DNA from 2 places in the Parendozoicomonas sp. 2304DJ65-17 genome. Region 2 is predicted to be linked to the other one. Evidence: predicted binding sites of a transcription regulator. Region 2 holds the regulator's gene; the other holds the start of a gene.
The links. Region 2 encodes PhoB, which activates phosphate uptake and scavenging genes when phosphate is short. Its sites were predicted from a motif close to TGTCATANNNNTGTCANA; they were not measured.

Region 1: ACY2RR_RS13950 (PhoX family protein) is a predicted target of PhoB. The motif match lies at 6,225-6,242, and genes of this name have one in related genera.

What each region holds. Positions count from the first base shown of each region.
Region 1 is NZ_JBYVJV010000005.1:47,454-63,422, reverse strand. Features, by position in the region: gene ACY2RR_RS13970 (hypothetical protein) at 1-239, opposite strand, end outside; gene ACY2RR_RS13965 (hypothetical protein) at 382-2,427, opposite strand; gene ACY2RR_RS13960 (LabA-like NYN domain-containing protein) at 2,843-3,343, shown strand; gene ACY2RR_RS13955 (hypothetical protein) at 3,432-4,070, shown strand; gene ACY2RR_RS13950 (PhoX family protein) at 4,126-6,129, opposite strand; gene ACY2RR_RS13945 (5-oxoprolinase subunit C family protein) at 6,312-7,229, opposite strand; gene pxpB (5-oxoprolinase subunit PxpB) at 7,230-7,928, opposite strand; gene ACY2RR_RS13935 (5-oxoprolinase subunit PxpA) at 7,925-8,677, opposite strand; gene ACY2RR_RS13930 (tetratricopeptide repeat protein) at 8,777-9,694, opposite strand; gene ACY2RR_RS13925 (hypothetical protein) at 9,934-10,137, opposite strand; gene ACY2RR_RS13920 (DsbA family protein) at 10,588-11,754, shown strand; gene ACY2RR_RS13915 (lysophospholipid acyltransferase family protein) at 11,841-12,422, shown strand; gene ACY2RR_RS13910 (peptidylprolyl isomerase) at 12,471-13,031, opposite strand; gene ACY2RR_RS13905 (CvfB family protein) at 13,103-13,999, opposite strand; gene ACY2RR_RS13900 (MATE family efflux transporter) at 14,058-15,590, shown strand; gene nhaC (Na+/H+ antiporter NhaC) at 15,578-15,969, opposite strand, start outside.
Region 2 is NZ_JBYVJV010000007.1:209,300-225,268, forward strand. Features, by position in the region: gene ACY2RR_RS17740 (multicopper oxidase family protein) at 1-1,563, shown strand, start outside; gene ACY2RR_RS17745 (SDR family oxidoreductase) at 1,556-2,410, opposite strand; gene ACY2RR_RS17750 (hydrogen peroxide-inducible genes activator) at 2,637-3,551, shown strand; gene recG (ATP-dependent DNA helicase RecG) at 3,564-5,660, shown strand; gene ACY2RR_RS17760 (NAD-dependent malic enzyme) at 5,661-7,346, opposite strand; gene ACY2RR_RS17765 (Lrp/AsnC family transcriptional regulator) at 7,505-7,957, opposite strand; gene ACY2RR_RS17770 (L-cysteine desulfidase family protein) at 8,114-9,397, shown strand; gene ACY2RR_RS17775 (helicase) at 9,469-9,855, opposite strand; gene ACY2RR_RS17780 (HU family DNA-binding protein) at 10,044-10,319, opposite strand; gene ACY2RR_RS17785 (chorismate--pyruvate lyase family protein) at 10,578-11,249, shown strand; gene ubiA (4-hydroxybenzoate octaprenyltransferase) at 11,246-12,127, shown strand; gene ACY2RR_RS17795 (hypothetical protein) at 12,128-12,724, shown strand; gene phoB (phosphate regulon transcriptional regulator PhoB) at 12,830-13,522, shown strand; gene phoR (phosphate regulon sensor histidine kinase PhoR) at 13,593-14,921, shown strand; gene ACY2RR_RS17810 (H-NS histone family protein) at 14,928-15,347, opposite strand; gene ACY2RR_RS17815 (DUF2798 domain-containing protein) at 15,548-15,775, opposite strand; gene ACY2RR_RS17820 (LysR family transcriptional regulator) at 15,866-15,969, shown strand, end outside.

The DNA.
Region 1 (15,969 bases), on a different contig from region 2:
ATGGGAAATCTCATTACCGGAGAGGCGTTTGTACCTTTAAGATTTTCTACCTTAATTCCGTAAATAAAACTGCGGGATTCTGGATCCGGATAAACACCGGCCTTCATAAGGTATCTGGGAGGAAGTTCTTTGGGCGTTTCAGTCTGTTCGCCTTGGTTAGCAGAAAGTGAACCGCTCAAGAATCCCAGTACAAAGCCTGTAAGACTTAATGAAAGGCAGTATCTGGCGTTGAAAATCATAGCCCCATTCTCCTGGACAAAGTGCGAGAGAGGAGGGTTATAGTCCATGATAAAAAGGCTTAAGACTTACAGTTACAAAAATCTACTTTAAGTCCACCTGTTGTCTCAGCAAGGAAACATAGCTGCAACAGTTGGGGGCTTCCTATAGAGGTGCTGGTTTTTCCTGTGTTGGTAGGGCTTTTTTCGCCAGAGGTATTGCGACGAGCTCTGGTATCATCGCTTGGTACTTTTTTCCTGCCTGCTTTAAAACTCTCCAATCTCTGACTTTCATCTGTCTCGCTCTTCGACTTTTCATTCTGGAAATGCGAGTTCTTACAGAGCGCACCTTATTTTTAGAACAGAACACGTATTGGATGTCTGTACCTAGCCGGGCGGGGCGTGGTAACAACTTCTCAGTTGCTCGTTTTAGAATCCGATCACCCGGCAGGGTGCTTGAGGCAACAACCAGTCCAGTATCTTTATTAGCTGTGCGGAAAGGCCAAGAAGTAGCTTCGACGGTTTGAGATGATGTTGCTTTTCTTAGCATAGACATTGATTCACAGACAGCATCGATTCTCCTCTTTACATTACCATCCTCAAAATCTTCGAGGAATTCTTTTGAGCCAATTCCGAACATAGCAGCGTTATAGCATCTTTTATTATATTTCTCTGTCGATAGGTACTCCATTGAGCTATCCAGATAAGCAAGAATTGACTTGATATCTTCCCTTTTCTCTTCAGGTATTCCCTTCCCCATCATTTGTAAGCGGGTAGTTGCTATAGCAAGCTTATTGAGCATTTGGCCGTGACTTCTCGAAACACTCATTACGTCGCTAAAAATTGAACACTGAGGATATGTGTCAGGGCGTTTCGTTCTTGATAGTTTCTCTTCATTGAGCCAGCTCAGAACATCATCAATTTCAGATAATAGCGTTTGCTCTGTTGGCAGTGTTCTTTTCATGGCAGCGTAATTTAAGCACATGTCTACTGAAGCAAGTTCAGCACTGGATAATGCTGTAGCATTTATGGAGGTTTTATGTGAGTCGATTATCTCTCCAGACCAAGGAACAATACCCTGATCCATTAAGTATCCACGAGGTAGCATTAATCCTGCGCAATCATCACACCCGTTTAAGGTTCGGCTATTAGTGCCATGTAAGAAAAGAAGATCTAGCCCTATGCTCTTGTAGCCGGGGTATTGTCGAATTCTCGAGTTGATCAGAATATCTTGGCAATCATCAAAAAAAGCAACTAAATCAGGGGTTGATGCACCACATATTCTCGATCCGCAAAGTGGGTAAAAAATGGAGGCAAACATTGCTTGATCGTTCGGGAATGTATGCAGATCAGGTATGTCCTCGTCAGGGACTGAAATGACTTCTGGTGTGGATGTAGTTATGGCTTCATGATAAAGGTTCCAGTGTTTCTTGCATTCTAGATAGTGTTTACTCTCAGGAGAGCCTGATAGAAGGGTGCATAGTTTTTCGATGTTACAAGCTAGTTGATCAAATACTGCATTTGCGGGCTCCGGTTCAGGCAAATGCAAAGCTCTTATTCTTTGCCAGCGAAGATATGCGCGTAGAATCTTGGCATTGTCTTTTACAGTTTTAAGTGCCTGCTCTGTTGTTAGGTTACCCTCTACTAATAGTTTCCATTGCTCTTGACCTCGCTGAATAGCTCCAGAACGCTCTTTAAATGCATCCACACATGTATCCAATTTGGCTTGTAGTACTTCTTCTGGCTCTCCTACGCTTGGAGCGCCTATATGGACAATGCAAGAATCTACCACGTGCAAGAGTTCAAGCATGTCATCAGTTGTTAGTCCTGCTCGAGCACTCATATCCATCAGTAGCTCCCAAGCTTGGCCTTCAGTTAATTGATTTTGACCGAATGAAAAGAGAAGCCCCCACTCTGGCAAAATTCGAAGGACTTTCTGGGCTTCTTCTGGGAGCGCTTCTTCTTCGAACCATTTATCCATGAGGGCCAGATACCGCTCTTGAACTTTTTCAGAAAAAATGAGGCCCGCTGATGGAGAGTCTCCTTCCTGTTGGCTTATCCGAATATGGCTGGCCTGATAGGCCAGTATTGCTATTTTCAGAATCTCAGGGTTCAAGCTCGTACATTCTGTGCGAATACTTGAAAGGTGAATGTCTATTTGACGACTTGATGCGGGTAAGTTATCTCCTAATATCTCAGAGAGTTCACTCATTGTTTGACGTTGTACTACGATAGGCTGTCCCTCGACACTGGTTGCTGAGTCGAGGCGAGAACTACAGGAAGGTTCAGAAGTACGGCCTTCTTGCTGGCTGGATAATTGTTGTATGGGTGTTGAGCTTCTACAGGGTCTTCGATGATGACATGAGTGTTGCACATCTTTCGTTGGGGCAAATGATTGTCTGGCCTTTTCAGCTGTCGAGTCGTATCGGTGGGTTAAGGGGGTGGCCATAGGAATCTTCTCCCGACTTCAGGTGATGTTTATTGCCTCCCCATTACAATTCTCGGTATATGATCGTAATCCGTGCTGAACTGCTCATGACGAAACAGTCCATTTAAGTAACAATAATGCTTAAAACGTTATGGGAGAGAGCCTCCTTATCGCTGGATAAATCAGGTAAGGAGCCGTTATGACAAATTCAATTGATACGGAAGAGCGGGTGGTTTTGCTGGTGGATGTGCAGAATATTTATTACACCACCCGACAGATTCATCGTTGCAACTTTGATTTCAATGCCTTCTGGGCCAAAGCCACTGCAAATCGCAAGGTGGTAAAAGCCATTGCTTACGCCATAGATCGTGGTGATGAAAAACAACGGCAGTTTCAGAATATTCTCAGAGCCATCGGTTTTGAGGTGAAGCTGAAACCCTATATCCAGCGTTCCGATGGTTCTGCCAAAGGAGACTGGGATGTGGGTATTACTCTCGATGCGATGGAGTATGCTGACAAGGCAGATGCTGTGGTACTGGCTTCTGGTGATGGCGACTTTGATCTTCTGGTAGCTCGTTTGCGAGAAAAGTTTTGGGTGCATGTTGATGTTTATGGGGTCAGAGAACTGACCGCTACGTCTTTGATGTGCGCCGCTACGCGATTTGTTCCTATAGAGGGAGATCTTCTGCTCAACCGATAACCTGCCGGGTTGTGGTCCGATCCAGTTGGTTGGAATTCTGTACAACTTCTATAGTGGGAGCTTGCAATTCACCCTTGAGGTGGTCGTTGTGAGACTTCCCCACGCAGTTTCTCTTTCCTTGTTTAGTCTTGCCTTTGGTTCTTTGTCGACAGCCACAACGGCAGGGTATGTTGATTGTTATGGCAGTTTAACGGACCAGCTCTGTTTCCGTGTCTGCGAACATTCTGTCTGGAAGCTGGCCGATAAAGGTTTGAAAGTTCATACAGGCGTAGTTTCCGAGAGCAATGAGAGCTCTTTTCTGGCTGAGGATCATAACTCCCTTGGCCCGAAAGTGACCGTAACGCTCCAAAACAAATCTTCCGGTGAAACCTGCTCGATGACGCTTCAGAAACACAGCCGGTTCTGGCCGAAGTTATCCAAACCTGTATCGGTTACCGATAACACCTGCAGCCAATATGGCGCGAAGAATGATGCGACGCTGGATATCTGCTTAACCGCTTCACTGATGTTCCTGTTCTCGGAAGTTGAGCGTTTTGATACCCGTACAGATGGTCATGGTTTATGTCTGCGGGATGGTTTCTATGTGCCGGGTTTTGAAGATGGAACGGGTTCGGGAATCGTGACTTTTAACCCTGAAGGCGGGCAATGCCCTGACCCAGAAGGGGAGAAGGTGAAAACAATAGATATGCAGCGGAGTCGGGAAGCGCTTCAACTGGCACCCCTCTGAGATTGAGCTCAGAAGGGTGCGACTGGGTTAAAGTTCTTAAAATGTGGCGGTGTTATCAGGTTCCGATAACGCCGCCATCATTTTTAGTGATCAACACGGTGGTTGAACGTGGGCGGGTTTTACCATCGCTGGCTGGGTAGCTGAGGGCAGGGTGTTGAACATTGACCCACATGCTGCGGCCATCAGGTGTTGTGGTTACACCTGTGATCTCACAACCTCTTGGGCCAACCATGAAGCGCTTCACTTCGTCGCTGGCTGGGTCACAGCACAACATCTGGTTAGTTCCCATGTTCACGTTCAGGTCTTTCTTGTCGCCGTAGTCCGTTTGAATCCACAGGCGGCCATCAAAGTCGAACCAGAGACCATCGGGAGAAGAGAAAATATCGCCACGAATATTGCCGATATGGTTCTGCTTCACAGCACTGCCATCGGCCAGTGTAGCCCCAGGGCGGTCACCGGCGAGCAGGAACATTTCCCAGTTGAAGGTTGTGGCCGTTGGGTTAGCATCCATTTCATTAAAACGGATAATCTGACCGTGGCGGTTATCTTCACGGGAGTTGGCCGCATTGGCTGGCTGATCATCCTTTTTGCCGCGGTGCTTGTTATTGGTCAGTGTTACAAACACTTCACGAGTCGTTGGGTGAACGGCAACCCATTCTGGGCGATCCATAGTTGTAGCGCCAACAATATCTGCCGCGCGACGGGCGTTAATCAAAACGTCAGCCTGACTGAAGAAACCATTACGACGGGTTAAACCACCTTGGCCGAATACCAGCGGCATCCACTCACCTTTGCCATCTTCATGAAACGCAGCGGCGTAGAGAGTGCCGTTATCCAGAAGTTCTGAATTGGCAGCCTTATTATTGGGTTGATAAGGTTTGTCGGCGACAAACTTGTAAACATATTCGCCGCGGGTGTCATCGCCAAAGTAATAGGCCAGACGATTATCGTCGCCTAAAGAAAGAGTGGCGCATTCACGCACCAGGCGACCCATAGACGTACGCTTCTTCGGTGTGCTGGCAGGATCAAAAGGGTCAATCTCAACAACCCAGCCAAAACGGTTTGGCTCATTCACATAGCCGCCGTGAGCCATGCCTTCATCCAAAGTGGCATTAAAGCGTGGCTCAGCCGCATCCCAGCTGTAGTACTTGGCATTCTTGCCTTGGGCAACACCGTAGCGGTTATGGGACGTACGGGTTTCATAGTCCTCTTTATTGCGGTTTACGAAGTAGTTCTTCCAGTTCTCTTCGCAGGTCAGGTAAGTGCCCCAGGGCGTGACGCCCATGGCACAGTTATTCAAAGTACCGAGAACAGACTTACCGGAAGGGTCAGCAGCGGTTTTCAGGGCATCAAGGCCAGCCGCTTCACCAGTCAGCTCCATTGGCGTCATGCCAGTAATACGACGGTTGTATTTGGAATCAGTAACGTGCACCCAGTTACCGGAAGAATCCTTCTTCACTTCAATAATACTGACACCGTGGGCAGCCATCTCTTTGCGTACTTCATCACGATCACGCACAACCTTGCCATTTCCGTCGGTCATCTCAGTCATGCCGTTGGGGTGGATGGTCTGGTTGATGTACTCATGGTTCATTACCAGCAAACCATGATTGTTTGGATCGCTGTCAAAAGGGAAGAACCACATACCGTCATGGTTCTGGCCGGCCTGCTTCATCTGGTCCTGCCAGGTGTTAGAACCATCAGCCTTCCAGGCTGGTGCGCCTTTCTCTACAGGGTCACCCCAGGAGAAGAACGCCTGAGCGGTATAACCTTCGGGCACGGTCACGGAATCAAAAGTCAGACCTTTTTCCACAGGGATTGGTTTGAAACCAATTGTTGGAGCAACCGCTGTTTTACGAGTTGTACTGCAGCCCGCTGTGCTCAGCAGTGAACCACCGATAAAGCCAGCCATGGCCAGACCAAGACCGCCTTTCATAAAGTTACGGCGCCCCTCCTGAACCAGGTTGTTCAGGTTTTCATTGGCAGAAGTATTATCAGGAGTGTCGTCTATCGCTTCGAGCTGCGCATGATATTCATCATGAGATTTGGCTTTGATCATTATGCAATCCTGACGGCGGTTTAGTGTTATTGTGTTTTGTTATCGTTAGGCAATCAGCATCCTATTGCGGTTTTGTTGCACCGATCTTTCTGAAAGGTTTCATTTGTGTGACAGGGGGCGATATTGGCAAGCCAGAGTGCGTTGAGATGCATTAATCTCTGTGGCTTGGGGAGGATGAAGAATCAGGTTGCGAAATAACGTTCGAACCTGATCCATTCTTCTGTTGCTTCTTCTCTGGTTATGGCTTCAAAGCTAATGTGCGTTCCCGCTCTGCACTGAGCCAGCAAACTGATCGAACGTCGTGTCAGGCAACCTATTTTCGGGTAACCACCGATAGTTTGCCGATCACGCATCAGGATAACCGGCTGCCCGCTTGCTGGTATTTGTATAGCACCGCAGGCTATGCCTTCCGATAGGAGGTCTGGGATAGAGTGATTCAGTTGAGGTCCTTCAAGCTGACAACCCATACGGTTTGATTTATTGGATACTTTGAAAGTCCGGTTGAAGAATATCTCTCTTAACTCAGGAGCAAATAAAGAGTTCTGATAACACTCAATCACTTCAAGACGCTGTGGATAGGAGTAATCGGGAATAAAGCGGAAAGGTGTCATAAAGGCGATCTCAGGCTGGTGACACCGTTCTTTTTGGACTTCCAGTGTCTCTCCATCCTCCAGCTTTCTGCCAAGGTTGTTACGCATAACTGTTGAGCAGCTGCCTAATTGTTCTTTCGCCACAAAACCAGCAGCTACTGCCAGATAGGCATAATTCCCTGAGCGTGCAGCTTGAAAACTAAGTTTGTCGCCGGCTTGAAGTTGATGAGTTGACCAGTTGTGAATACTGATGCCATTAATCGTTGCGGACATATCTGCACCGGTAATGGCAATGGTCATTGGCACTTCCGCAATAAACTCTGCCATTCCGAGAGCAATTTCCAATACTGGTGCATTAACTGGGTTCTGGAGAAGGTGGTTCGCCCATCGGCTGGCATGTTCATCGGCAGGGCCTCCTTGGCTCAGGCCTTGATGTCCATACCTGTAGCGGCCGCTGTCTTGAATCAGGCTTTGAAATCCCGCTTTTATAATTCTCAGACCATGTGGCATTTAATTGTTTTCCTGCGGGATTTGACCACCCATGGCCAGGAAGTCATTTTTTGATATGGGTTGGAAGCGAACTTTGTCGCCTACCTTGAAAGGTGTCATCGGTTCTTTATCGGGATCAAATAACGGCAAAGGGCAGTTGCCAATAATCTGCCAGCCACCGGGAGAATCTTGCGGGTACACAGCGGTTTGTATGCCTGCAATACCAACACTGCCTTTCGCGACTTTGGCTCTTGGGTGCTTGTGGCGGGGTAGTTCTATTCGGGAATCAACACTGCCCAGAAATGCAAAGCCGGGAGCAAAGCCAATAGCACAAACCCGGTACTCTTTATCGCTGTGAATAGAGATAAACTCCTCTACAGTGAGCTGGGTTTTCTCGACTGCAGTGTTTAAATCTGGAGCAACATCAGAGTGATACCAGGTTGGTAGTTCAATCAATTTTCCTGCGTTGTAATCTGGTTCCGTATCCAGTGTGTTTGCAATAGCGCTTATCTCTCTCGACAATGTGAGAAAGTCGATTCGCAGTAGGTCAAATTGGATGAAAATAGAGGTGTAAGAGGGAACAACTTCTATTAGCTTATCACCAAGCTCATTTCTCAGTTGCTGGCTGATAACGCCTATGGATACAGTGAGCTCGGTTTGAATAGAGTCGGAAAAATAAATAATCAGAGTGTTTTCCGATACTGCTTCGATTCGGATCATAACTGCAGACTTTTCTTTATGGCGTGTATAACAGCGACAGCTTCTGGGTTATCGCCATGGACACAGAGAGTGTCGGCTTGAATAGGGAGTGTCTTTCCCTCAAGTGTTGTGACTGTGCCTTGTTGGGCAATCTGCTGGACCTGTTTACAGATATCTTCCGGGTTATGGTGAACAGCACCTTTTTGAGTGCGTGGCACCAGCTGGCCAGAGTTGTCATAGGCGCGGTCTGCAAAAGCTTCCTTTATGACTTTTATATGATGCTGCTCTGCCAATTTTAAATAGTGGCTATTGTTGGCACTGGCCTGAATAACAAGGGCAGGTTTTTCTGGTAGGGCTTTGCAGCATTCAAGCAAGGCGAGGAATACCTCTTCTTTCGCCATCATATCGTGATAAAGAGCACCATGGGGCTTAATGTATCTGATGCTGGTTCCAGCCTGAGCACAGAGAGCACTGAGTGCTCCTGCCTGATAGAGGGTCAGTCGAGTAATCTGTTCGGGAGTGTGAGGGATTGTTCGGCGGCCAAACCCCTCTTTATCGGCATATCCAGGGTGAGCACCTATTTGAACGCCGTGCTCAGCTGCCAGTGCCACTGTTCTGGCCATAGTGTCCGGATCAGAGGCATGGAAACCGCAGGCAATATTGGCCATATCAATCGTCGGCATGGCCAGCTCATCACTACCCATAACCCATGGCCCAAAGCTTTCGCCCATATCGCAGTTCAGCAGGAGTTTCTTGGCGGGAGTCGTCACAATATTCCCTAACAGGATTGGATAATTATTATGGAAGGATTTTGTGGGATTGGCAGGAAATGAGCAAGAGCCACCCTAGGGTGACTCTTGAGTTTGGAATTAAACGCCGTGACTACGGTTCTGGCGTTGAATGGTGTCGATAATTGCTTTAGCGCTGTCCTGAGCTTCGCGGAACTCTTCTTTGGAAAGTTGTGCTGTTACCTTCTGCAGAGGCTCCATAGCCGCTGAAAAACCACCGGCCAGTGCAACTGTCAGCCAGGCGGCAGACTGTTGTAGATCCTGATTGTCTTCACTGTAACGGGCATGAAGAACGCCTAACAGGAATTGCGCTTGAGGGTTGCCCTGGAAGGCGGCCTGGCGTGACCAGTCCATAGCCATATTTGGGTCAACGTCAGTGCCCAGACCTTTGGCATAAGAAAGACCAAGGATCAGTTGGGATTTAATGTGCCCCTGCTCACCGGCTTTGGTAAACCAGGAAAGCGCTTCTTTTGCGCTTGGCTCCACCAGGTCACCGCCAGAACGGTACATTTGTCCCATCAGGTACTGGGATTCTGCCAAACCATTGTCTGCTGCAGTTCGAGTCCACTTCAGAGCAGTTTTGTAATCCTGATTTACCCCTTCACCGTGGGCATACATCAGGGCCAGGTTATGCTGGGCGTGGATATGATCCTGTTCAGCGGCCTTCTTGTACCATTTTACTGCGCCGGGGTTATCTTCTGCCGTGCCTTGCCCCATATCCAGCATAACGGCGAGATTGTATTGGGAGTCGGCATGACCATCGGTGGCGGCCTGGCGGAACCAGTCGAGAGCTTTGGTCTCGTTTTTCCTTGTTCCCAGCCCCTGACTGTTCATCTGGCCCATAAGCCACGCCGCTTCTGCGTTGCCATCTTTGGCGGCTGAGCGGCATTGGATAAGGGCATCCGCGTGGGAATTGCTTTCAAACAGGGACAAACACTGCTTGGTGTCAGCTAAAGCCACGCTGGAACTGGTGAGGAGGGCAAGAATCAAGTACTTCATGGTCTACTTCCTTGTGAACGAGAGAATGCTCGGATAAGTAAGACCTTCGGCCGTTATGAAGTCTGCTGAATGGTTTTTACAGGCCAAAATGAGGTGGAAGTCAGCTTTGCTGGTTCATCGTGTAAAGAGGGGTGAATTGCTGAAGGCTGAGGTCAAAAAACGGGCAGCAATAAAGTGATAGGGGGCGGGGTTATAGAAAGCAAAGCCGCAATGTTTTGCGGCTTTGTTATTAAATCGGTTCAGGCACTGCGAACCCTATGGGAGGAGAGTTTGCGCTTTTTGCCCGGCGGAGCTTCTGGCTTTTCCATAATTTTCTCTCTGGGGAGTACTTTATAAATCTTTCGAAAGTACTCGGCTTCAACCCGCACAGGGTCGAGGCTTGGAAGTTTCACTCCAATACGCTGGAGATAAGCGATCATATGACTAATTTTTGGCTTGCTCATAACTGCTCCGAAAGCAGTAGTCCATTACCGAAGCTACGCGCCTGCCACTGCTTCAACACTAGGTGAAGGTGATTCTCTGCAGTTGGCGAAAGTAGCCTATTCCCTTTGAATGCTGTTTTTTTTGACGGGTAGCAACAAAGCGCTTACTCAAAACAGCAATTGCATAAAGCATGCGCTGTGCCAATTTTTTTACTGCTTCAGTTTGCATTCCTGAAAGCGTGGGCGTAGCGCAGTTTTGTGAGGTGAGAAGTATCAGGGGTCTTTGTTACTGAGATATGACAGGAGGGTTACAACGTTGTTGTCGGTATGGGTGTAACAAAATGAGTGCTACTTTCCGGAACAGAAGGGTAATGTTTTATCTTCCGGTAACAGTTCGAAGTGCTACTTCGGCCACAGATATTATCAGATTGGTCTGGCATGATCTGAGAAAATAAAAAGCAGGGCGTTACAGTGTTTCAACTGCGCAAATATATTCAGCCGTATGGCGCATCATTGTTGTCATCAGCAGGATTTAATAAATTTCTAAACCAGCTCTATGGTTTGCCCCGAACGCTCAAAAGGGCAACACCTGTCGTTGAAGTCTTTCTTGATCGAAACGATCCCTATAGCCAGCTGGTTGCGCAGGTTCTGCCGGATTTGCAACAGAGATTCAATATAACCCTGAAGGTTTGGGAAGTCAGCCAGCAGAAGGCCGAGATGTTTCCTGAGCTGGAGCTCTGGAATCAGAACGCCGCTAAAGATGCTGGCGCACTGGCGAAGTTGTACGGTCTGGAGTCACCATCACCAGCTCATATTCCTGAAATCGCAACCAGCATAAGTGAAGGAGAGAAACGTCGGAGCAAACTTGGGCATTATCTGGCGGCCATGTTCTGGTTTGAAGGTGAATGGTTCTGGGGAATTGACCGGCTGGACCATCTTGAGCGCAGGTTGCTGGCGGTTGGTTGTCAGAAGAATCCGGCTGACACTGTGTGTTTCAATCTCACTGCGGCTGGAAGCTATAAAGGTACAGCCAATGATGTGATGAACCCCAGCCAGCCACTGGTTTTTTATTTTTCCATGCGTAGTCCTTATTCCTACCTTGCCCTTGAACGTGTGACTGCGCTGGCGGAGCACTATCAGGTGCCTCTCGATATTCGACCCGTGTTACCCATGGTGATGCGTGGTGTGCCGGTTCCATCTCAAAAGAAGATGTATATCTTTCGTGATACCTGCCGGGAAGCTAGAAAACTGGGCATTGATTATGGCCGTGTAGCAGATCCGTTAGGTGTTGGCGTTGAAAACTGTTATGCGCTTTTTGACTTTGCCCGGAAGCTGGGGAAAGGAACGGAACTTTTGCTCGCTTATGCCAGAGCCGTGAATGCACAGGGGGTGCATTCAGATACAGAAAAAGGCTTACAGTTTATTGTTAAACAAGTTGGGTTGAACTGGAATGAAGCCAAGCCTTGGTTGCAAAAAGACGACTGGCGACAGTGGACTGAAGTTCATCGGCAGGAACTTTATCAGGCTGGCCTTTGGGGAGTGCCAAGCTTTACTTATGGTGAAGGGCGTTCCTGCTGGGGGCAGGACAGGCTATGGCTGATAGAGCAGTGGTTTTTAGAGCCTGATAAGGGAATGTAAGCCTCTGTTACCAAAAGTCACAATATTTTGCACGGTGCGCATTGTACAATGCGCAGCTCTCGATTTGCCTAATAAAGAAATAACGAATGAGACGTACGGTTTTTGATACCCCAGTGGTACACCACTTCTTTCACTTTGTAAGCTGGATTGGATTGAAGCTTGCGGGCTGGAAGGTGGAGGGCGGAACTCCTGAAGCACGTAAATATGTTTTGATTGCTGCCCCTCATACCAGCAACTGGGATTTTCCGGTGACGCTGGCCGTTGCCTTTCGGTTAAATGTGAAACTGTTCTGGATGGGCAAGGAATCTCTATTCAAGGGGCCTATGGGGCCAATTATGAGATGGTTGGGCGGTATTCCTGTCGATCGCAGCCAGAAAACCGGTTTAGTGCAGCAGCTGGTGGATGAATATAACCGATGCAAAGACCTGGTTGTAACTATTCCCCCTGAAGGTACCCGTGGCAAAACAAGAAAATGGAAAAGTGGATTTTACCACGTAGCCCATGGAGCCGGTGTGCCAATCTATCTGGGCTTTCTGGATTTCAAACGCAAGGTGGGCGGCATTAATAACGCCTTTGTTCCGACAGGGAACTTTGAGGAAGACCTGAAAAAGATTCAGGAATTTTATAAGGATGTTGTGGGGAAAAACCCGCACCAATTTGCTTCTTAAAGTTGTTTTATATCCCTGCCCGCGTGGCAGGGATATAAATAAAATGCGTTATTTCTTCTCGGCTTCTGCTTTCTTCACCGATGCGCTTTTAATAATCACGGATTCCTTCGGAACATCTCCGTGCATACCCCGGCGTCCTGTTCTGACGTCGGAAATCTTGTCAACAACATCCATACCAGAAATCACTTTACCAAACACGGCGTAGCCTGGCTTGGAACTGCTACCATCCAGAAAGTTATTGTCTACCAGATTGATGAAGAACTGGCTGGTTGCACTGTCAGGAACATTTGTGCGGGCCATGGCAATAGTTCCACGGCGGTTGCTCAAACCGTTGGTGGATTCATTGCGGATAGGATCACGAGTTGCCTTCTGACTCATATCTTTGGTGAAACCACCACCCTGAATCATGAAGCCTTTGATCACCCGGTGAAAAATGGTGTCGTTATAAAAACCGCTGTTGGTGTAATCCAGAAAGTTTTTAACGGTTACAGGTGCTTTCTCCTGATTGAGCTCAATCTCAATCTTACCCATGCTGGTATCTATAACCACTACAGGGTTAGCAGCAGGTACAGGGGCAGCCTGAACAGTCAAAGAAAGCAGGGCCGCCATCAGGGCGACACCAAAAGTACGCAGGTAGTGCATAGGGTTCTCCGTGTTTTGCACAGTGAGTTTCTGGAAGGCTAGTCAGCTAACCGGACACCATCTTTTTCTATAACAATTTGACGGTTTTTATAGAGCCCGCCAATGGCCATTTTGAAAACGCGCTTACTGGTTTTGAAGTATTTGCTGATTTCTTCTGGAGTGCTTTTATCATGAATGGGTAGGAAACCATCATGCTCTTTCAGTTTTTCCAGAATCTGATCGCCGAAGTCTCCGGCTGACTTATAGCTTTTCGGGTTTTGCAGACACAGGTCGATTTTCTGATCTGGGCGAACTCGCTTGATAAAGCCTTGCAGCTTCTGCCCCATACGCACAGGCTGATGAATATCGTTATGGAAAATCACACCCTGGTGACGGTTATTAATGATTGCCATGTAACCGATATCGGTACGGTCGGTAATCATCAGGGAAACCTCTTCACCAGATGTATACTGGGGAGGGCGATTGTCGAGGAATTTATCGATTTTAGAGGAAGCAACAATTCGCCAGTTACGATCTTCCTGATAGAGATAAACAACGTAGTACTGGCCCTGACGCATGCGCACTTTCTGCTCGCTGAAAGGAACCAGCAGTTGCTTGGGTAGCCCCCAGTCCAGAAACGCCCCCACCTGATTTACTTCTTCCGCTTTCAGGCAGGCAAACTCGCCAAGTCTCGCCTTAGGCCTGTCAGTCGTTGCAATAACGTCATCGTTGGAATCTAGATAGATAAAAACATCCACGGCATCGCCAATCTGGCTGCCTTTTGGCACGTACCGCTTTGGCAGAAGGATATCGACGTACTGCCCGCCTTCCAGATAAACACCGAACCCTTTTTCTCTGATGATTTTCAGAGTGTTCCAGTGGCCGATTTTTACATGAAGGTTTGAAGAGTCGGATGTGTCGCTGCCAGACGCTTCGGAAATGGTGTCATTGGTCATGATAAATACATGCAGGGGAAATTTGGTGGCGGATTATACCACCAGTTCACGAGCAGGGATGTCTATCCTTCAGAGTTCTTTTCTTTTGCTGGTGGTGATGTTCATGCCCCACGCTCGTTTTGTTCATGGTTCTCCCATGAAACATATTGTTGTAATGAGTTTGAGTGGGGCTGTCGGGTTAACGGCTCTGTTTGTCGTGGATATGCTGGATCTGTTTTTTCTGAGCCTTTTGGGAGAAAAACATCTGGCGGCAGCGGTCGGTTATGCCGGAACCATGTTGTTTATCACTTCTTCTCTGGGAATCGGACTTTCTATTGCTGCAGGTGCACTGGTGTCTCGAGCGATGGGGTCGCGGGATCGCACACTGGCCGCGGTGTTTATGACCAATGTCGTTGTTTTTACGTTTATCTCGTCCTGCATCACAGCAATGGTTTGCTGGATTTATCTTGATAGTTTTTTGACTGCGTTGGGTGCGGTTGGTGAGGTGCACTCACTGGCAATAGAGTATCTGGAAATACTTGTTCCTTCTTTGCCTGTCCTTGCTGTTGCTATGGCTCTTGGAGCAGGATTAAGAGCCGTTGGTGATGCCAAACTTTCCATGTATTCCACTTTGGCGGGTGGTGCCGCTAACGCTGTATTCGATCCGATTTTTATCTTCTTACTGGAAATGGATATTCAGGGTGCGGCTATAGCTTCGGTTATTGCCCGGTTCACAATATTGGCTGTATCTCTCTACGGAGTTGCTTTTAAGCACCGACTGCTGTGCTGGCGAGGGGTTTACCGTTTTACCTCTTCGTTGCCTGCAATTTTAAGTATTGCCGGGCCAGCTGTGGCCACCAATCTTGCGGCACCAGTCAGTCAGGCTTATGTCACCAAAGCCGTTTCTGTTTATGGAGATGCCTATGTAGCAGGAGGTGCAATTATCGGACGATTGATACCAGTGGCTTTTGGGGTTGTCTTTGCCCTCTCAGGTGCGATTGGGCCCATCATCGGACAAAACTTTGGTGCAGGGCTTCTGGGGCGAGTTCGACAGGCATTGAAAGACGCTTATTGGTTTGCCGTCGTTTATGTGCTGGCTGTCTCCTTGCTGGTGTTAGTATTGCAAAGCTGGCTGGTGGATATCTTCAATATTTATGGCAATGCGGAATCCCTGCTGCGTTTTTTCTGTACTTATATTTCTTTCTGTTTTGTTTTTAATGGTTGTTTATTTGTTGCTAATGCGTCCTTTAATAATCTGGGAAAAGCCTATTACTCAACATTTTTGAATTGGGGAAAGGCAACTATTGGCACTATTCCTTTTGTCTGGTTAGGCGCTCGCTGGGATGGCGCTTACGGTGTATATCTGGGGCAGGCTGTCGGAGGAATTGTATTTGCCTTGATGGCAATGGCTGCTTCGTTTTCTATGGTTCGAAAACTTGAAAGCGAAACTGTTGAAGTTGAACCTTCATGTGTTACGGGAACTACTCCTGATCCGGAGAAAGTCCCCTTGCCCTGTGCCTTTAACAGCCTTTCTTCTGAGTGTACTCAGATGGCCCAAATGGCTGGTGAGGCTGAGTTGGAAGAACACATGGCCGATCATTACTCGGCCTGAGCGGGCTTCTTTTTCAGCAGTGAGTTTGTAGAGAGGTGGGAAATCTGGCCATCTTCGCTAAAGGTTGTTGTCTTCCCCTGCCAGGTTCTGAAGCAGGAAACTCCTAACGCCAGCGCAATAGATATCCACGACAACCACATAAACGGAAGATAACTCAGCGTACTGACCCCCAGAATTCCCGCCATAAATGTGCCGTTATCACTCCAGGGCACCATGCCTGAAGTGAGTGTTCCGCCGAACTCGGTATTGCGTGACAGAAGTCGCCGATCGGCGCCCAACGCATCGCTGGTGGCAGTCATTAACTTGGGCGCCAGTATCAGGGAAACATACATGGCGCTGCCCAAAAGGTTTCCTAAGAATGCGGTCAGGATTGTGCAGC
Region 2 (15,969 bases):
GAGACACCCTGCCATACAATCACAACACGTCTTTATCAGGTGGGTGATGCTGCTCCAACGTCTCCCGGTCCAACCCTGCATCTGAATAAGGGCGATGCGTTGAATGTTCACCTGATTAACAACCTGCCTGTGGATGAGTCACAGGGAACCCCCAATACATTCCGGGCTCCAAACACTACCAACTTTCATACCCACGGGCTTCATGTTTCTCCTGCAGTTGGAGCCGATGATGTTCTGTATACAGATATCACTGGCGGTCAGGAGTTAAAGTCTGAATTTGATGTCCCTGACTATCACACCTCTGGAACCTACTGGTACCACCCACACTTTCATGGTTCGACAGCAATTCAGGTTGGTGGCGGAGCTATTGGCGCCATCATTGTTGAAGACAGCAAAGCCGATAAAATTCCCGCAGCAATCAGCAACATGCCAGAGAAGCTACTGGTATTTAGCCAGATAAAACTGGATCAGATGCGGCTGATGACCAGCAAAGCTAATGACGACCTCTGGCAAGCTGAACCAAAAAAATCCTGCTCTCAAGCTCAAATCAGCGAAGATGCCGACAGTTTTCTGGTGAACGGCCAAAGCCACCCTTATCTTGAAATCGAAGCCAACCAGTGGACACGCCTACGCCTTCTTAACGGTGCAATGATGAGCTGGCTGGAAATTAACAAGCCAGAAAACTGTGAGTTCCAGCTACTGGCCAAAGATGGTATTTATCTCAACGATGCCCCACGGGAAGTGACGCACTCAACTTTGCCTGGAGGTGGACGTGCAGATATCGCAATCAAGTGTTCTTCCACGGGTGATGTGGAACTGAAATCCGCCCAGATAAAAAGTACCAATGAGCTTTTATGGGAAGGAAACCTTCTGACTCTCAGGATTCTGCCAAGCGAGAAACCTGCCGCCGATGCGTTACCCAAACTCTGCTACAGCTATCCATGTTATTTGCCTGATTTGCGAAACACCTCTGCGAAAGGGAGCACCACCTTTTCCCTGACAGATGATGCTTCGACAGATACATTCTTGTTCAACGGTCAATCATTCAATATTTCAGAACCGGCCTACACCATGGAGCTGGAAACAACCCAGAACTTCACTCTGGAAAATATTAACTTCCATACGTTCCATATTCACATCTCCCCGTTCCAGCTGTTAATGGATGGCGGACAGGAAGACGATAACTACTTTCTAACTGGAGACTGGCACGACACCATATTTCTCCCCGACCTTCCCGTCGCCTACGACAACAAAATCAAAGTTGGTTATCAGAGTGATGGATTTGAAGGCGACTATGTTATGCACTGCCACATCCTGCCTCACGAAGATCAGGGTATGATGGGTTATATCCATGTAACCGGTAAAAAACACCTGCATTCTCTGTGTGAGAATAATCCCGACAATTCATGGCCAGCATGGAAATGGGGAGTCACAATAGGCGTTCCGTCATTTACAGCTCTAGTAACATTCTGTACCGCGGGCGGTATGTGCCTTATAAGGCACTACATAAACAAGCACAGGAATAGAGCTGGCTACGAGGAACTACATAACCCTGCTAACTAAGCAAAGCCTGGTAACCTTCCTGGTAATTGGCAAAACGAAACTGATAACCCGCATCCAGAATTCTCTGGTTGCGGCACCGTTTACTTCCCCCTCGACCTCCGCCATGAATTTCACAGGTTGGCGCCACTCCCATCTGTTGAGCTAACCATGAAGTCACTTCTGATAGTGGTGCAGGATCAGAGTCCACCCCAAGATAAAGGGGGTGTACACACTTTCCATGCAGTTCCAGATCGATCAGATGAGCCAGCATTCCTGCACAGTCATCGGCATGAATACGATTACCAAAGATCACCGGATCATCACTGTAAACTTCGCCGCTCTGAACTTTCTTCAGCATATAGTTTCGCCCCGGCCCATAAATACCACCGAAACGAACCACTGTTGCTGGCAAATCAGAATCCAGGGCCAGCTTTTCCGACTCCAGCATAATCTGGCCGTTAAACCGCTCAGGATGTGTTGGGGAAAGTTCATCAACCCATTCACCATTAGCCTGATGATAAACAGCAGTGCTAGAAGTAAAGAAAAGGCGCTTAAGCTGATCCTTATTGTTTTTCAGCCTGTTAATAACATGCTCCAGCCCTTCAAAATAAATCTTGCGGTAGCCTTCTTCACCCTGGCGGCCTGCCGCTGCGCAATACACGACGAAATCTATATGTCCAGGCCACTCTCCAAGCTCACCGGCAACCAAATCAGCGGCAACAGGATTTACACCTTCCGGCAACCGGGATACATCCCTGCGCAACCCATAAACCTTGTGACCATGACTCAAAAGCTCTGTAGCCAGACGACTCCCCACATCTCCACAGCCAACTATCAGGGTTACTGGAGCCACTTCAGAGAAAGCCATATTTACCCTCACAAATATTTCGATAGTAATCAGACTCAGCTTTATGCCGGATTTGGTTTATTATTCTCACGCCAGTTAATAGAAAAACTTAATTAACAGCAAGGCACCAACAATAGAGCAAGCTGAAGGTTTTATCTCTGCGTTCGTAGTTTATAGCCAGTTTCACTACTGGTTTATAGCGGTCTTCGGCTGTTCCAACTGTTTAAATTTACAGTATTATTAGCCAATGACTCTGACAGAACTCAAATACATCGTTGCACTCGCCCAAGAGTGTCATTTTGGCAAGGCCGCAGAACGCTGCTTCGTCAGTCAGCCCACTTTAAGCGTGGGAGTAAAAAAGCTGGAAGACGAACTTGGTGTCGCCATCTTTGAGCGCAGCAAGTCTGCAGTCAGGGTCACGCCCCTTGGCAGCAAAGTTGTTGAGCAGGCTCAGAAAGTTCTGGAAGAGTCATCGGCCATCAAATCCATCGCTAACGAAGGCAAGGATCAGCTTTCCAGCCCACTGCGTATTGGCACCATTTTCACCATCGGCCCTTATCTTCTGCCACACATGGTGCCGCAACTTCGTCGTATAGCTCCGGACATGCCGCTGTATGTTGAAGAGAACTTCACCCATGTACTGCGCCACCGTCTGCGCCTTGGTGAGCTGGATGCCATCATCATTGCCTTACCATTCACCGAAGCCGATGTTGTTACCAAGGCTCTGTACGATGAATCCTTCTCTGTACTGATGCCCGGCAATCACCCCTGGACTAAACGGAATGAGATTCCGGTTGGTGACCTGGCAGAAACCGATCTTCTTTTGTTGGGACAAGGCCACTGCTTCAGGGATCAAATCCTCGAAGCTTGCCCGGCACTCACCAACAAAGACGACAACAGCCATAAGAAAACAACCATCGAGGCCACCTCGCTGGAAACCATGCGCCATATGGTTGCTTCCGGGATGGGTGTCACTGTTCTTCCACAGTCAGCTATGGGCAGCAGTAATCATTATGCAGAGAATATGCTCACTACCCGCCCCTTCAGCAACCCGGCACCGGGTAGGACCGTAGCTCTTGCCTGGCGGGCAAGCTTCCCACGTTTGAAAGCAATAGACGCACTGGAAGAAGCCGTACGACAGTGTCCGGTAATTAAAGGCTGATAAGGAGTTCAGGTGGGTCAGTCAGCAGCAAAAGCTTTGCACGAAGTTCCTGTCACAACACTGAAAGGTGTGGGAGCAGCGCTGGCTGAAAAACTGGCAAAGATTGGTATAAAAACCCTGCAAGATTTGCTGTTTCACCTGCCCCTTCGTTATCAGGACAGAACTCACATTACACCTATAGGTGCACTGCAATTCGGGCTGGATGCTGTTGTTGAAGGGCAAATTGCTGGCGTTGATGTTGCTATGGGCCGCAGGCGCAGTCTGATCTGCAAAGTGAAAGACGGCACCGGCATCATAACTCTGCGCTTTTTCCACTTCAGTGCAGCCCAGAAAAACAGTCTGAAAAAAGGTTCCACAGTTCGCTGTTTTGGCGAACCCCGCCGCGGTGCTCACGGGCTGGAGCTTTACCATCCAGAGTATCGAGTTCTTGACGATGATAACCCTGATGCTGTTGAGGAAACTCTGACTCCGGTTTATCCGGCAACGGAAGGGCTCACACAGCTAAGAATTCGCGGACTGTGTCAGCAAGCTCTAAAGTTTTTACAACATCCAGAAGCTTTACAGGAGTGGCTGCCTGAACCAATCCGCCGCCCACATAATCTCTGGCAGTTAACAGATGCTGTGCGATTTCTGCATCATCCACCGCCCGATGCCGATGTTTTCCAGATTATGGAAAGCCAGCACCCAGCTCAGAAACGCCTGGCCTTTGAAGAGTTGCTTGCTCACCACCTGAGCCTCCAGCAAATTCGCCAGCGGGTTCGCAGACAACAAGGCCTGGCACTTCACGGTACTGGCGAGCTTGTGGATAAATTCCTCAATAACCTGCCGTTCACACCAACAGGGGCGCAACAGCGGGTGGCGCAAGAAATTCAGAAAGACCTGTCCTCTGAATCTCCCATGCTACGCCTTGTTCAGGGAGATGTTGGTTCAGGCAAAACAGTTGTCGCCGCACTCGCTGCACTGCAGGCTGTAGAAAGCAAATCTCAGGCTGCGCTGATGGCTCCAACGGAAATTCTGGCCGAGCAGCACTACAACAACTTTCATAACTGGCTGAAACCTTTAGGCATCACCGTTGCCTGGCTTACCGGTAAAACTAAAGGCAAAAAGCGCGAACAGCAGATGGAGTTGATTCGCACTGGCGAAGCTGAAGTTGTAGTGGGAACCCACGCCCTGTTTCAGGATGACGTAGAGTTTCGCCATTTGGCTTTGGCAATTATTGATGAGCAACATCGGTTTGGTGTGCATCAACGTTTGGCATTGCGGGAAAAAGGCCGAAATATCGGAGCCATGCCCCACCAGCTGATTATGACGGCAACTCCCATCCCCAGAACGCTGGCGATGAGTGCTTATGCCGATCTTGATCTCTCAGTGATTGATGAACTGCCCCCCGGCCGCACACCTGTAAACACCATAGTCATTGGCGACGATCGTCGCCCACAGGTTATTGAACGTGTTCGTGCAGCCTGCCTTGAAGGGCGGCAGGCTTATTGGGTTTGTACGCTTATTGAAGAGTCAGAAGCGCTGCAATGTCAGGCTGCGGAAGTCACAGCGGAAGAATTGCAGAAAACCCTGCCGGAACTTTCTATCGGCTTAATTCATGGCCGCATGAAACCAGCGGAGAAAGCAGAAGTCATGGCCGCATTTAAAGAAGGCCATCTGCACCTTCTGGTGGCGACAACAGTAATAGAAGTAGGCGTAGATGTTCCCAATTCCAGCCTGATGATTATTGAAAACCCTGAGCGGTTAGGTCTGGCCCAGCTTCATCAGCTCCGAGGTCGTGTTGGCCGGGGCAGCGTGGCCAGCCATTGTGTGCTGATGTATCACCCACCTCTTTCTCAACAGAGTAAAGAACGTTTGCAGGTGATGCGGGATTCGAGCGATGGCTTTGTGATTGCAGAGAAAGATCTTGAGCTTCGTGGTCCTGGAGAAGTTCTGGGAACACGCCAAACCGGCCTGGTGCAGTTCCGGGTTGCCGACCTTGAACGAGATAAAGTTCTGCTGGAAAGCATTAAGGGTTCCGCAGAACAATTACTGCGGGAAGCGCCCACCCACGCTCAACCATTGATTGATCGCTGGCTGCCCATGGGTGACCGCTTTGCTGATGCCTGATTAGCAGTACGCCATCCGAACCTGGCGGTACTCTGGGCTCCAGAAACGGGAATGGATAAGTTCCTTAAGCTCTTCTTCCGAGTGTTCCGGTGCCAGACCTTCTTTCTGCGCCTGCAGAGCTACGGCCAGAGCAATGGCGCAAGTTACATCCTGCACCTTTTCCAGCTCTGGAAGCAGTACAGCTTTACGATCTGTTGCCGCCGGGGAACAGTTCGCCAGAGTCTCTACGGAAATATCCAGCATGGCATCGGAAACTTTGGTCGCGCCGCAAGCCATTACCCCAAGACCAAGCCCTGGGAAGATATAAATGTTGTTGCACTGAGCAATCGGGTAAGCGTGATTCTTATGTTCAACCGGTTCAAATGGGCTGCCAGTCGCAACCACAGCACGACCGTCTGTCCACTTAATAATATTCTCAGGCGTTGCCTCAATACGGCTGCTTGGGTTGGAGAGCGCTAAAATTATTGGGCGCTCATGGTTTTCAGCCATGTTCTCAATAATATTCTGAGTGAACAGACCCGGCTGACCAGAGACACCAATAATGGCATCTGGCTTGGCTTCACGCACAACGTCAGCCATGAATACGCCGTCTTCAGAAGCCCAGCCTTCCATGTTCGCTTTCTGCTGAACCAGTTTTTGCTGGAACAGGCGCAGGCCTTCCATGGTTTCATCGAGCACACCAAAGCGATCTACCATATAAATACGACGCCGAGCTTCTTCGTCAGTCAGGCCACGGCTAACCATCAGACGAATAATCTGCTCGGCAATACCGCAACCGGAAGAACCAGCACCAAGGAAAGCGATCTTCAGGTCTTCAATATTCTTGCCTGCAACCCGAGCGGCAGAAACCAAAGTCGCAGCAGCTACCGCAGCGGTTCCCTGAATATCATCGTTAAAGCAGCAGATTTCATCCTTGTACTTGTCCAGTAAAGGAGTAGCGTGATCAATGGCGAAATCTTCAAACTGCAGCAGAACATTGGGCCAGCGGCGCTTCAATGCCTGAATAAAGGAATCAACAAACTCGTAGTACTCTTCATCACTGATGCGCTTATGGCGCCAGCCCAGGTAAGCAGGATCGTCCAGCAGCTCCTGATTGTTGGTACCGCAATCTAAAGTGATTGGCAGAGTCAGGTTTGGCGTTACTCCACCAACAGAGGTGTACAGTGCCAGCTTACCAATGCAGATGCCCATACCACCGATGCCCTGGTCACCAAGCCCCAGTACACGTTCACCATCGGTCACAACAATCACTTCAATGTTGCGTTTGAAATTCGCCAGCATTGCATCCATCTGATCCCGCTCAGGATAAGAGATGAAAATACCCCGTGGGCGACGATACAAGTCACTGAAGCGCTGACAGGCCTGACCAACAACCGGCGTGTAAATAATTGGCAGCATTTCTTCGAGATGACGCTGAATTAATGCGTAGTAAAGAGTTTCGTTCGTATCCTGCAAAGCGCGGAGAAAAATATGCTTAAGGATAGGAGTCGGCTTCAGAGAAAAAGATTTGTACGCGCGTCGGCATTGCTCTTCAAGAGTTTCAACTCGTGGGGGCAGCAAGCCGTGAAGCTCAAGCTCGCTGCGCTCTTCCATAGAAAAAGCGGTTCCTTTGTTCAGAAGGGAGTTTTCCAACAGCATACGGCCAGTTAAACCGGTATGAATGCCGGAAGTATTGGTTTCGTTCATTGATGCATCTACTAGAAGGGCGATAGCAACAACCCGGCCCCGGGTTGTTTTAGGATTAGCGCCTGAAAAATGCCGCAAGAATAAAAGCACGAAGCAAAATATAAGTAGACCAAGGTCAACTTTTTCTTACAGCTTCACATAATACCTATACTTGCTGCTTACAAAGGTAGAGCTGTCGTGTACTTGATTTGCTCCATCGCGAAAGAAGACGACACTTTGCTGAGATCAGGAATAGCCTTAATCAACTTTTTATAAAACCGGTCATAGGCATGAATGTCGCTCACCACAACCCGCATCATGTAATCCCATTCTCCGCCCATGCGGTAAAGTTCAACAACCTCTTCAAACTGTGAGGCGGTATTGGCGAAGTGTTTCAACCAGTCATCATTATGGTTGCGGGTTTTCAGCTGCACAAAAACTGATAAGGGAAGACCAACTTTATCCTGATCAATCAGCGCCACCCGTTTACGGATATAACCTTCATCTTCCAGTTTATGGACGCGTTTCCAGCACGGGCTTGATGAGAGGCCTGCTTTATCAGCCAAATCGTTAAGAGAGAGAGAAGAATCTTCCTGCAGAGCAGCTAATATTTTCCGATCTTTTTGATCCACGATAAAAACTTTCCACAACAAAAGAAAAAACAACATTTTATTTTTACAATTATGTAATAACACAGCATAAGACGAACAGACTTTTCCACAGGCCCGCCCTTAAACTAACCGTTCTCTCACCTCCTCTCTACCTTACACATTGGGGAACAAAGTAAAATGTGGCGTCCAGAATGGGATGGTTTTGTTGCCATCATCAATGACCGTGTTAAGCCTGCACTGGGATGTACTGAACCGGTGTCGACTGCATTGGCTGCAGCACATGCAACAGAGCTGCTTGGCCGTCAGCCAGAAAAATTGGACATTCTTGTTAGCGGAAACCTGCTGAAAAACGGCATGGGCGTTGGCATTCCCGGTACCAGTGAAGTCGGCCTGCCTATCGCTGCGGCTCTTGGCAGCATTTGCGGCGTTGTTGAAAAAGGTCTGGAAGTTCTGGCTGATGTGAATCCGGAATATGTTCAGTCTGCCCGCCAGATGGTAGACAGCAACCTGGTATCCATTACCATTATTGAAACCAGCTCTGTACTTTACTCAGAAGTACTGGCAACAGCTGGTGAAGATACTGCCCGCGTTATTATCCGTGACGGCCACACAAACGTAACCCTTCAGGAATTGAACGGTAAAGCCATTCAGCCAGCATCTATTCAAGATGCTGGAGCAGGAACTTCTGCTGTTGAGTTCCCGGAATTGTCTATGGAAAGCATCTTTGAGTTTGCAACTCAGGGTGATCTGGACAAACTGCGTTTTATTCTCAAGACCGCAGAAATTAACGGTGCCCTCTCTGTTGAAGGTCTGAAAAACGACTACGGTCTGAAGATTGGTAAAACCTTCAGCAACAACATTGAGAAAGGCTACCTGAGCGAAGATCTGGCCGTTTCCGCCATGATGCGCTCCTCCGCTGCATCTGATGCCCGTATGGACGGTGCGATGCTGCCAGCCATGAGCAACTCCGGCAGTGGTAATCAGGGCATTTCTGCCACCATGCCTGTTGTTGCTGTCGCTGAACGTATTGGCGCTTCTGAGGAGCAGCTGATTCGTGCACTGATTATGAGTCACCTCTCTGCAATTCATATCAAGTCACACCTGAAAACGCTGTCTGCTCTGTGTGGCGCAACCACAGCAGCAACTGGTTCCAGCATGGCTATTGCCTGGCTGCTGGGTGCAGATTTTGAAACTGCCAGCAAAACTGTTTTCAACATGTTCGGTGATGTGACCGGCATGTTCTGTGACGGTGCTAAAACCGGTTGTTCACTGAAAGTTTCCACGTCCGCTGCTGCTGCAGTGAAAGCTGCGCTGATGGCTCTGGATGGTACCCGCATCTCCGGCCATGAAGGCATCATCGAAGATGATCTGGAAAAGACCATCGATAATATTGGCCTGCTGGGCAATCAGGGAATGGAAGAAACCGACACCATGATTCTGAAAATCATGACTGCCAAGTAAGAGTTCCCCAAAATAAAAAGGTGCTCTGACCAAAGAGCACCTTTTTGTATTTTAAATGCCGATTAAAATAATCAGGCGGCCTGTTTTTTCTTTTTCTTCTTTGGCACAACCATCGCAGCAATTCCCTGGAACCACATCAGGCTCATGGGATTACCTTCCACGCGAATAGTTTTATCCTGAATACCCTTCATAAAGGCAAGTTGAGCATTCTTGGCAGTAAGAGCTGCAAAGCCTTCCTGAGATGACTTAAAACGCAGGCAGAATTCAGGGTCTACCGCTGCACCACTTTTGCTGGTCACCTTATTATTCTTCACAGTAAAGCTACGGCACACACCATCATCACTGGAAATTTCAAAGGACATGTCCTTTCCTTCCAGCTTCTTTTGAAACGCAGAATTGTTGGCACTGGCTCGCTTCATAAGAAAGCCCAGGCCTAAAAGCAGCAACCGAAACTTCACAGATACTTCCCCCACTCTGGATAACCAGCAAGCATTCTATAGACAAACCTGCGTCAGGCCAGTGCATTTTTGCCCTGATTGGCAGTTAATAGGGTCAACAGTGGGAAAATAGAAGAATAACAGGGAGGAGTATTAATGTGCTGGCAAGAGGCTATTTGTGAGAGACACGTGCCAGCACAGGGAACAAATTACTTGTTCACAGCTTCTTTCAGGGCCTTACCAGGCTTGAAAGCAACAGTGTTACTGGCAGGAATTTCCATAGCCTCACCGGTCTGTGGGTTTTTACCGGTACGAGCACCACGGGCACGCTGAGTGAAAGAACCGAAACCGATAAGGTTAACTGATTCCTGACGCTCCAGCGCCTGAGTAATTTGTTCGATGATAACTGACAGTGCCTGACCAGCTTTGTCTTTGCTCAGGTCTGTCTGGTCTGCAATAGCAGCAACAAGTTCGGGCTTGCGCATAGCTCCCTCTCGAATCCGTTTTATTTATGATTGTTTTTATTGTTTTCCCTGGAGAGCTCATCCAGAGCTCACAACCGAGAACAGGCAGCACTAACTTAATTAGCATTTTAGGCTGTGTAAGTGCCAGCACTGGAATCAACCTTAAAGCAGCGTTTATTGAAGGGCAATACCATTTATCACCTTATATAGGGCTAAAAACGCCACCCTGAACAAAAAACATACAAAAACCATAAAGATAGCCACAATCGTTGATGTGCAATGTTTTCTAAAAAAGCACGAAAGCGCCACGTACAAATACTTGCGCCAGCGTGCTTTATCCCTCATGCTGCGGCAAAATACGGCTCGGATGCGCTGGAGAAAGTAAGTAACACTATGCCGTCTCGCCCTCTTAATCTGGACAAACAGCATTGGTATGACACGGATACTTTGCCGTGGAGTATTCCTGAACATTGGAAACACTGGCTTCTGGATACAGGATCGCTGACCGCCCGACTCAAAAAAACCTTTCCAGGCACTTTCGAAGTGCAGGTTATGTTCCATGATTGGGACAGACCGACTCTGGATGAGCGAAACTTCCTCTCCATGAACCAGAGGGAGCAAGCCAGCATCCGAGAAGTCACTCTGCTCTGCAACGGAATACCCAAGGTGTTCGCCAGAAGTATTCTGCCCGCTTCAAGCCTGGAGGGGAAAAACCGGCAACTTCTGTTTTTGAAGGATCGCCCCCTTGGTGCATTTCTTTTTTCTCAACCAAACCTTGAGCGCGGCCCTATAGAGCTGACCCGTACAATAAACTCTGCACACGAAGATATTTGGGGGCGCAGGTCTCTTTTCACCCTGAATCACAAACCTCTTGCTGTTTGCGAATACTTTTTACCTGAAGAAGACTTCATGGAAAACGATCAGACTATGGCGGGAGCTCTGCCCGTATGAGCAGCATGCCAACATCTGTATCTACCCGGTTAGAAAATTATATTCAGATCACCCGCTTTGACCGTCCTATCGGTACATTTCTGCTGTTGTGGCCAACACTCTGGGCACTCTGGCTGGCAGCTGATGGCTGGCCGGACTTCGGCCTTTTGATTATCTTTTCCCTGGGCACACTGTTGATGCGTTCCGCAGGGTGTGTGATTAATGATTTTGCTGACCGCAACCTTGATGGTCACGTAAAACGCACCCAAAATCGCCCCATGGCAACAGGCAAGATTTCAGAGAAAGAAGCGCTGCTGCTCTTTTCTGTATTGCTGGGGGCTTCTTTTCTTCTGGTTTTAATGACAAATACCTTAACCATTCAGCTCTCATTTGCCGGTGCTGCTCTGGCGGTTATTTATCCGTTTATGAAGCGGTTTACTAACCTTCCACAATTTGTGCTCGGAGCGGCTTTTGCTTGGGGAATCCCAATGGCCTGGGCTGCACAAACTGAAACGGTTGCTCCTACTGCCTGGCTAATGTTTGCCGGATGTTTGTTGTGGATAGTCGCTTACGATACTCAATACGCAATGGTAGATAGAGACGATGACCTGAAGATTGGTATTAAATCTACCGCCATTCTTTTCGGTAAATATGACAATCTGATCATTCAGGTTTTACAGGGACTCACTCTGGGAATACTGGTTATTACCGGATTGATTACCAGCTCCGGGGTTGCTTACTATCTTGGCCTTGCCGGAATGACTGGAGTGTTTTTCCACCAGCGTCGTATGACCCAGAACCGAGACCGTGACGAGTGCTTCAAGGCCTTTCTTTCAAACCACTGGGCTGGGCTGGCTGTTCTTACCGGCATTATTGTTGATCGCTGCCTAACCGTATAAATGAATCCAGAACTTTCCCGACAGCTGGCACCTTACCTCCCCGATGGTACAGAATCCCTTTGTGTCAGCTGGCTGGTAAATGACAATATTCAGATGCGCATTTCACGCCCTAGAAAAACCAAACTGGGGGACTTCAGACCAGCCACTCGTGGATTACCCCACAGAATCAGTGTGAACTGTAACCTTGAACCGGTGCAGTTTCTTATTACTTTCGCCCATGAGGTTGCCCATGTGCATACCTGGAACCAATACGGAAGAAAGGTGGCTCCTCATGGTGAAGAATGGAAAGCCAACTATCGCCAAAAGCTTCATGAACTTCTTGCGTTGGAGGTTTTGGATGAGCAAACAACACACGTCCTTCAGAAGCACAGCATCAACCCTAGAGCCAGCAGCGGTCACGACAACCATCTACAGTCTCTAAAAAAACCGGTGAATGGTAAAACCCTGAATGATTTATCTCCGGGGGATACCTTTCAGATAGAAAACAAAAAAACCTTCAAAGTTATAAAAAAACTGCGAAAGTACTGGGTTTGCGAGGAGCCTTCCACGAAGCGCCATTACAAAGTTCTTGGTACTCTCCCGGTCGTCCTTAAATGACCATAAAAAATAACTAATTTCGTGCTTATAAGTTTCTGTCATTTAACTGTAACATTGAGGCGTTGTAATTCTCAGGGCAGATCCTAAGGGGGAATCTTCTGAGCCATGACAACAACCAGCAAAATTCTCATAGTCGACGATGAAGCGCCAATCAGAGAGATGATCGTCGTTGCTCTAGAAATGGCTGGTTATCACTGCCTTGAGGCAGAGGATGCCAGAACGGCTCACGCCTTAATCGTGGACCAAAAGCCAGACCTTATTCTTCTGGACTGGATGCTTCCAGGAGTTACCGGCATTGAGCTGGCCCGACGCCTTAAGCGTGATGAGCTGACGTCTGCTACCCCCATCATTATGCTCACCGCAAAAAGCGAAGAAGATAACAAGATTCAGGGGCTGGAAAGTGGTGCAGATGATTACATCACCAAACCTTTCTCCCCACGAGAGCTTGTTGCACGTTTAAAAGCTGTTTTACGCAGAACCGCGACTGCTGGCCAGAGCGAACCTATTGAGGTTCTGGGCGTAATGCTCGACCCAATCAGTCATAGGGTATCCATTGATGGCGCCCCTGCTGAAATGGGACCAACTGAGTACCGCTTACTCCAGTTTTTTATGACTCACCAGGAACGGGCTTACACCAGAAGTCAGTTGCTTGACCATGTGTGGGGGGGTAATGTTTACGTTGAAGAGCGAACAGTTGATGTACACATTCGTCGCCTGCGCAAAGCTCTCGGCAATGATCATGAGAAACTGATCCAAACGGTAAGGGGCACGGGATACCGTTTTTCCATGAAGGTATAACCGGAGTTTTCGGCCAGAGGCCGAGCCGGATACACAATGGATTTGTTGACATAATAAGACCGGATAAAATGTGAACCATAACTGGCAAATTGAAGTTATTAAGCGCCTGGTTCTGATGCTGGGTGCCTGTCTTGGGATTGGACTGTTAACCGGACAAACCCTTCCTATTATCTTGATCGGCTGCGGAGCCTATCTTGTCTGGACTCTGAAAAATGTTTTTCAGCTGATTAGCTGGCTGGAGATTTCCTCCTCGTCCTCTGAACTTATAGAGCCTCCCAACGGCCATGGCCTTTGGGGAGAAATGTTCGACGGCATGTACCGCCTGATGCGTAAACAGGAACGTGCACGCAACCGACTTAAAGCAGTTATTAATCGTTTCCAGCAATCCACAACTGCTCTTAAAGATGCGGTTGTTCTTACGAATGACCAGGGCCAGATCGAATGGTGGAACCCAGCAGCCGAGCATATTCTCGGTCTACGTAATCCTGATGATGTAGGTCAGCAGATTACCAACCTGATTCGACACCCGCGCTTTGCACGTTATTTTGAAAGTGAGTCCTATCAGGAACCATTAATGCTCCCTTCTCCGGTTTCTGCCGAGAAGAGGCTGCTCTACTCCATCACAATTTATGGTCCAAACAATCGCCTTCTGGTTGTGCGGGATAACACCCGGGTATTCCAGCTTGAGCAAATGACAAAAGACTTTGTTGCCAATGTTTCTCATGAACTGAGAACACCGTTAACTGTGATTTCAGGTTATGTGGAAACACTTTCCGACAGTCTTGTTTTAATGCCTGAACCACCTCCTCCAATGCTGCCTAAAGCTCTTGGCCAAATGCAGAGTCAATCAGACCGAATGGCAAATATCATTGAGGACTTGTTGATTCTTTCAAAACTGGAAACAGCCGATAGTCTGCAGGATCTCACTCCTATACCTGTTGCTGAACTATTGGATGATATTGCAAAAGATGCACGATCCTTTAGCGGAGAAAGAGGTCATACGATTGAGGTGTCCTGTAAATCAGGAACTGAAATACTGGGCAACGAGAAAGAACTTCGCAGCGCTATTTCAAATCTTGTATTTAACGCCGTTAAATACACGCCGAATGGTGGTTCTATTAAGTTGAAGTGGGTTGTTGAGCTTAATACTGGCTACCTGTCAATCAAGGACAACGGCATCGGTATTGAGCCTCAACATATTCCCCGCCTGACAGAACGCTTTTACAGAATAGACAAGAGCAGACACGCATCAACCGGAGGCTCAGGACTCGGCCTCGCAATAGTTAAACATGTGCTGCTCAGACACGATGCAACGCTAATGGTAAAAAGCAGACCAGGAAGAGGAAGCAGTTTTACCTGTCACTTTCCTCAAAGTCGCTTAGTAAGAAAGGCTGCTTAATAAGACTCAGCGCGATTCGATGATGCAATCCGACCTTTCTTTGCCGGTGCGCTGCAGATAATCCTGAAAGATTTTAGGAGCTCGGCCAGTCAGTGAACCTTCCCACTGATGGACACTGCCATCACCATCCTGATATTCAAACAGGAAACGTTTGATATTGCGTTTTTTCTTTTCGCCAGGCATCGTCTGACCGAAATCTTCAAGGGAAACACCACGCTCTTCCATAAGTTTACGAATAGCATCAATGCTGTTCTTCTTTTCTTGAAGCTTCTCTTTTTCTGCACTGACAGCTTCGCGTTTTTCTTCCAAAACATCCTGTAATCTGGAAACGATTCTTTCCAGATCTTCAACGTGCACATCCCGGAACAACCCGCGCATACGGGTTTTGCTGCTCAAGCGGTGCATCACTTCCTCGAATATATTCACGAATCAGACCCTCGCTTTGACACAATAAAGGCGATTGAAAAATAGGTAATAGATTCCAGACTGACAACTGCAAATCATTTTATTTTCAGATTTTAAAAACAGGAATGGATAAGGCCATATTCCCATTTTTAATAACCATAATATATTCTGCAGTGCGACTGCGCCTTTCATTGTTGCAGCAGTGTTTATTGAAAGGATGGCTAGATTGCTTTTTCCGGGCAAACCATTGCAGCCAGTGAACGCACACCAGGTAACACCAGAATGTTCATGGTAAATGCAATCGGCCAGGAGATAATAAAACTGCGCATCCACCCCATAAATGTCATGTGATCCAGTCCATTATTGATTGTTGAAATCAGACCAGACATAACCAGAGACATAACACAGGACCCTAAAATAGCGGTCACCCAAAACAACTTACTTTTCACTAAAAAAAACCTTCAAAAAAATGCTCTTGCTATAAACCATGGCCAGATTAATACTTTCGGCCTATGGAAAAAATACGCAGTTTTTAAAACATGAATTCCATATTTGGAAACTTCGACGACCTTTATCTGTTCTGCCACGTTGTTGAGAGTGGCTCTCTTCAAAAAGCCTCCCATAACCTGCGTTTACCGGTATC